Regions from separate parts of the Thermodesulfovibrio yellowstonii DSM 11347 genome, predicted to be linked through region 1. Evidence: riboswitches for the same ligand, from Rfam matches in the RefSeq annotation. Region 1 holds a riboswitch; the other holds the start of a gene.
The links. A riboswitch is a leader RNA that binds a small molecule or an ion and turns the genes downstream of it on or off. The one in region 1 is predicted to bind cobalamin.
Positions count from the first base shown of each region.

Region 1 (3,419 bases):
GATTGTTCTTCTTGGCATTGGATAATACAGAACATACTCATACCCTTTATCAAATAAATTTTCTATGGATATTGTCAGTTCACAATTTTTTAATGGTCTGTATGAACCTTTGAGGTTTACAACAGTAAAATCATTTTTAGTAATCACCTTCCCATAGTTTGAAGACGAAGGATTCCAGTCAACAACTTTTTCATCTCCAGCATAATTTGCAATCAATCTTAAATCCCATTTATCTTTTCCTGCTTTTATTCCAAAAGCAGCAGTGGACTTTGGAATATATTGAAGAGTTTTTCCATACTTTTGTATCTCACTTTCATCTTTACTTGAATATCTTGTATGATAGGTAAAGTTTAAAAAAGGTTCAAGAGAAAAATTTAAACCAACAAATAACCCAATATCATATGAAAAATTTCCTTCTATACCCTGAATTATAGCTCCTTCAACATTTTTAAAAGTCTGAGCTTTAAGGGTGCTATCGTAATAACTCAAGATTTTATCTTTGAATATTGAGTGAAAAAATGTAAGTTCACTCTTGAATAAATCCTTTGTACATGCAACTCCTACATCATATGATTTACTTTTTTCCGGTTTTAAATCTGAATTTCCTATGTAACGGGTTCCCCATGAAGAAACATAATCAGTTGCAAGCTCATCAGGAGCAGGAGCTCTGAATGCAGTTCCAGCATTGCTCTTTATGGAAAGATTATCTGTAAGTTTGTATATAATGCCTCCTCTTACAGTGACATGGTCAAGATTCTCCTTTCTTGGCTTTAAGCTTGTGATACCCTCTGTAGGCAGTATTTTATCTTCAAAATAGTCATAGCGAACCCCCGCATTTACTAAAAGTTTTTTATTGAATAAACTTAATCTTCCTTCAGAAAACAAACCATAACTATCATACTCCGAGTTTGGATTATAAGGAGCACCTGTGCTTCTTGAGCTTTTAACCTCTATCCTATCCCATTGCGCTCCAATAATAATTCTTTGTTCATTCATTGAAAATATTTTCTGAAGGCTTAAACCCTGTGTAGTTGTTTTTTTCAATGTAAGTTCCGAATTCCCTGTACTTCCTTCATGGTCTTCATCACTTATTTTCGTGAAATAATATCCTCCTTTAAAAGTCTCTGTTTTATACTCCAGATCAAATCTATTTCTTTCAATATCTTTGTAATCATCAAGATCTGGTGAGTATCTTGCTCCGGGAGAACCAATATCCCATCCCATCCAGTGTTGAAATCCGAAAGATATATATTGCTTATCAAAAAAACTGTATCCAAAACGAGCTGACACAGTTTCATCATTATATCCTGTGTTTTTTATTTTTCCATAATCTCTGGTAGAATATTCATCCATTGAAGACCTGTTGGCTGAAACATAAAAATCAAACACACCTTTTTTACCATTCAAGTCACCTTTTGTTTTCCAGTATTTCCATGAACCTGCTTCACTTCCAATTGAACCATATATACCCTCTTGTTTCCCCTGCTTTGTAATTATGTTTATTACACCACCCATTGCTGAAGAACCATAAAGCACTGAAGCTGGTCCTTTGACAATTTCAATTCGCTCAATATCATCCACAGGAATTGTTGCAAGATTTACTGTTCCAGCTCTGTTCCCATTTATAAGTATTAGAACTCTGCTTTTAAGGTCATCAAAAAGGTCCGTTCTAAATCCTCTCAATCCAATACTGCTTGTAGATAATCCGGGATATTTGTGAACATGACCAATTGATGATTCCACAATTAAATCCCCTGCATTTTTAGCGGTGGAATTTTTAATATCTTCCTGGGTTATAACCTGAATAGAATAAGGTACATCTTTTTTCGGTTCTTCAACTCTTGTTGCTGTTACAATGATTTCTTCAAGTTGGGATTCTTCTGCTAAGGCTGAATTGACAAGAAATATAAGACAGAAAAATAGAATAAAGAAAACCATTTTCCCCTCCCGCGAGGTTTTCTGGAAGTCTAAGACTTCCAACTGGATAGGTCTTCCGGCTTTGGGCTTCCTTTACCTACTTGCCCGCCTTCCCATCATGGTCTTACCCATAACAGTGGCTTATGCTTCAAATTCTCCGAATGCTTTGAGACATCTGAAGCTCGGGCTTTCGTTCCCTACACGGCTGCGGGGCAGCGGGGGATTCTCACCCCTCTTCCCTTAATCCAGTTAGGTTAAAGTATAACAAATTATATCCAGAGGTTTCAAAATGACTATTGCTTTGATTTCAAGGAAATTGCCCGTAGTGAATATTTTTTAGAAAAAACTCAGGTATATAACTGCTTTAATATTGTCTATTTTGATTCTTGTCTCCCTATAGTTTGCTTCTGTTTATATCAGAGATTCAGTATTTTTTAGAACTTTGTAAAATTAAGGATAGAGTTTTTGAAAGAAAAATAATTGATTTTCAAGGTTTTTTTGGGAGGCAGCGGGAATCGAACCCGCTGAAAGAGGGGATAACTTATTGAATTTATTGGATTTTATTTTTGAATCGGATAGAGTTCGGAGAGAGTTGCAAGAATTTAATTTGTAAAATATTGCATAAATTCAATCTTAAAAATGCGAAAGGGAAAAAACATGACAGAAAAAATAAATTGAAGAAGTTTTTCCGATTAGATAAAATAGAAAAAGATAAATTTTATACTTTAAAGCTAAATATTAGGTAAAATGAGCAAAAAAGTTAAAACATTAAAAGAAATTAGGACAATCTTAGAAAACCTTAAACCTGAATTAGTAAAAAAGTACAAAATTAAAGAGATTGGAGTGTTTGGTTCTTGGGTTCGCGGAGAACAAAAGAAAAATAGCGATATTGATATTCTTGTTGAGTTTGAGGAAAATGCAGGAATTAGCCTTTTTGACTTTATTGAAATAGAGGATTATTTAAGAAAAAAAGTGGGCATAAAAGTGGATTTGGTTGAAAAAAAAGCATTAAAACCTTATATAGGTAAGAATATATTAAGGGAAGTAATCTATTTATGAAAAGAGAGATAAAAGATTATTTGAATGACATTGTGGACGCAATGGACAAGTCAATAACCTTCATATCTGAAATGAATTATGAGGAATTTGTCAAAGATACAAAAACTGTTTATGCGGTTATCAGGGCTCTTGAGATAATAGGCGAGGCTGTTAAAAAAATCCCTGGAAATATAAGAAAAAAATATTCTCAAATTCCATGGCAAAAAATGGCTGGGATGAGAGATAAACTAATTCATGAATATTTTGGTGTGATTTATGAAAGAGTCTGGGAAACAGTTAAAAGAGACATTCCTCAAGTAAAACCTTTAATTGAAGAAATTTTAGATATTATGAAGAAAAATAAATAGGAAAAGGGCATAGGACTTAATAACCAACACATTTGTAGATTAGTTTGATAAAGATAATTTCAACATTTTTCTGAAATTCAATTATCTATTCGAATT
Region 1 is NC_011296.1:1,155,678-1,159,096, forward strand. It holds gene THEYE_RS05855 (TonB-dependent receptor) at 1-1,938, opposite strand, end outside; cobalamin riboswitch at 1,967-2,181, opposite strand; gene THEYE_RS05860 (nucleotidyltransferase family protein) at 2,665-2,976, shown strand; gene THEYE_RS05865 (HepT-like ribonuclease domain-containing protein) at 2,973-3,323, shown strand.

Region 2 (3,419 bases), 670 kb from region 1:
TTAGGACAAACCAAGTCGCCAGAGGTCAATAATCTATCTCTATCAATACTTAATAGCCTTGAGTTTAAAAAGAAGGTGCTTGATAGATTGATAAAACAGTATGGAGAAAAAGAAAATATACTCAACTTGACTAAATCAATCAATAAAGGCCAAGGAGACATTGTTTTTAAGGCTGAGATAGACAAAAAGACAGGGAGCATTAATCTAATTTCTGAACAGAAGGATAAAAAATTTGCTGAGGATATTCTCAGGTATGCAATAGATGAATTTGAAAAGGAGCTTGGAAAAACCTCTCAGACCTACGCTGAGGCAATATCAACACAAAAAGAAAAAATTAAAAATAATAAAAATTTCATATTAAGCGTTATAGAACAGCCTACCTCTCTTGATTCTCCCGTAAAACCAAAAAGAAAGCTCATTATAGCTGTGGCTGGAATAAGCGCACTTTTTTCAGGGATTTTTCTTGCCTTTGTGGCTGAGTGGTGGAATAATGTTAGAGCAAGAAGGAAAAATTAAAGCACATGTTATACTGTCAAGTTATGGGAAAATAAAATTGAAGATTTTTATAATAGGTGTAGTAGAAGGACTGGAGGGTTTTTATGGATGAGAAAACTTTATTAGAAATTGTAAGAAAAGCAGTAAAGGAAGAATTTAATATTTTCAGACAGGAGATGGCAACAAAGGAAGACTTGAAAGCCTTTGCAACTAAAGAAGATCTGAAAGCTTTTGCGACCAAGGAGGACTTGAAAGCCTTCGCAACAAAAGAAGACCTGAATAAATTAAAAGCAGAGTTTATGTTTGAGATTAACTACATAAAATCTGAGATGGTAACCAGAGATGATCTTAAAATTTATATCACCAAAGAAGACTTTAATACATATATAGAAGCTATTTCTGAAAGACTTGAAAGATTCTCAAGAAATATATTGAGTATGCTTGAACACTACGAGCGCGATGTTAGAGAACTTCATAAAAAATTTGATCTTATTGATTTTGGCTTACTTCTTACACATCTTGATAGACTGGCTGGTTTCATGGAGAAAAAGGAACAGGAAAGAATTATCGCTGAAAACCAGCTTAAAAGGCAGTATCTGGAGATAAGAGATAGAGTTAAAAAGATAGAAAGCATTATCGGCATGTAATAATGTTTACATCCAAAAATTTCCTTCTTTATATAATGTGAACATGGTAAAAAAGTTACATTTTATTGAAATTCTATAAACTCTAACACCTTTATTTTTCATTTACCCACATCTGTCATTCCGCTTTCACTCGGACATTCCGAACTTCTTCCTGTCGTTCCAATCCCTTTTCCCTGTCATTCCAATGAGCATAAGTGACGAGGAATCTCCGTCTCCAAAGAAGTAGCCCCCTTGCTAATGCTCGGGGTGACAGAATACGACTGTCCATTCCAAACCGTAGGGAAGCCCTGAGTCGTAGGCAAAGACCCCTACAGGTCAGATTCCTCGGGGTCATTGGGACCCCTCGGAATGACAGAGAGAAGTGTCATTCAGAGGAGCCATGAGTGACGAGGAATTCTTTCCTTTCAACTGAAACATAAGAGAGATTTCTCACATCCATTCAGAGTGTTCGGAATTACAGAAAATCATCCTTCCGAGCCGAAGGCGAGGAATATCCTCATTTCCGATTTAAGGGGGAGATCCCTCGGACAAGCCTTCGGGATGACCCTTTCGGCTCAGATATCTCACTTAGTTCTGAATGACAAGAAATGACCGAATACTAATTTTTTGAAAGATTTGGATATATTTTGTTATACTTTAACCTAACTGGATTTTAAGGGAAGAGAGGTGAGAATCCTCCGCTGCCCCGCAGCCGTGTTGGGAACGAAAGCCCACGCATGCCACTGGAGAGCAAATTCTCTGGGAAGGCGGGCAAGTAGGTTGAAGAGAGCCCAAAGCCGGAAGACCTATCCAGTCAGAGAGCCTTTGGCTTTCTGAAATGCCTCGTGGGAGGAGCAGATGAAGATTAAAACCACTGTCTTTGGCTATCCCCGTATCGGTCCGAAGAGAGAACTAAAAAAAGCTCTGGAAGACTACTGGAACTGGAAGATTTCAAAAGTAGAACTTTTAGAGACTGCCAATTCTTTAATCATCCAGAATGCTAAAGTCATTCAATCCTCTGGAGTTGACCTCATTCCATCTAATGAATTTTCCCTTTATGACTTTATTCTTGACCATTCAGTAATGTTTAACGCTGTGCCTAAGAGATTTAACAGAATTTCAGACCCCTTGGATAGATATTTTGCTATGGCAAGGGGCACTCAAGAGCTTCCAGCCCTTGAGATGACCAAGTGGTTTAATACGAATTATCACTACATTGTGCCAGAAATAGAGGATGAAGAGTTTGAGCTTATGGAAAACAAGCCCCTTAGGGAATTTGCTTTGCTAAGAGATAGTCTATCCGTAAAAACTAAACCTGTCATAGTGGGACCTTTTACCTATCTGAAGTCTGCGAAGTTAAATATGGATAGAGTGGAAAGATTATCGGAAAAAATATTGCCTGCCTATAAAAAGCTCCTCATAAAACTCGATGCAGCAGGAGTTGAAGAAATACAGATTGATGAACCTGCAATGGTAATGGATATGGAAGAGCGGGAGATAGAACTCTTAACAGGTCTTTACAGGGAACTGACAAAGGGACTTACTTTAAAAGTTTATATTCAAACTTATTATGAAGCGGTTTCAGCATATGAAAAACTTGTTTTCTCTCTGTCTGTCCATGGATTTGGATTTGACCTTGTAGACGGCAAGGAAAATCTTGAAAATATACTAACTCTTGGATTTCCATCCGATAAAGTTCTCATTGCTGGAGTTGTATCGGGAAGAGACCCTTGGAGGACAGACTTTACTGTTGTTATGAGCATGCTGGAGAGACTTTTCAGAGTTACCGATAAGATTATGCTTTCCAATTCATCTCCACTAATTCATCTTCCAATAACTGTTGAGGCAGAGAGAGGACATATTCAAGAGGATATACTTAACATGCTAAGCTTTGCTAATGAGAGACTTGAAGAGTTAACCATTCTCAAAAGAGCAATTAATGATGGAGCAGCCTTGCCAGCAAGGAAAAGTATAGTCCATGAGATATTTTCAAAGGCAGAGGTAAGGAGCAAAATCTCAAGCATAGATGAAAAAGCTATTTTAAGAAAACCCGAATTTCAAGAGAGATACAGAATGCAGATGGATTCTCTCAAGCTGCCTCTTTTCCCTACAACTACCATAGGAAGCTTTCCTCAGACAAAGGAAGTAAGAAAATTCAGGGCAGATTATAAAAATGGCAAGATAACTGAGGAGGAATACAAAAAGTTTATTTTTCAGGAGATTGAAAAGGCTGTAAAAATTCAGGAAGAACTTGACATAGATGTGCTTGTTCATGGAGAGTTTGAGAGAACAGACATG
Region 2 is NC_011296.1:487,134-490,552, forward strand. It holds gene THEYE_RS02480 (Wzz/FepE/Etk N-terminal domain-containing protein) at 1-516, shown strand, start outside; gene THEYE_RS02485 (hypothetical protein) at 600-1,142, shown strand; cobalamin riboswitch at 1,773-1,949, shown strand; gene metE (5-methyltetrahydropteroyltriglutamate--homocysteine S-methyltransferase) at 1,980-3,419, shown strand, end outside.
Region 2: it holds a riboswitch for cobalamin, as region 1 does, so the genes downstream of both, metE (5-methyltetrahydropteroyltriglutamate--homocysteine S-methyltransferase) here and THEYE_RS05855 (TonB-dependent receptor) in region 1, are expected to answer to the same signal.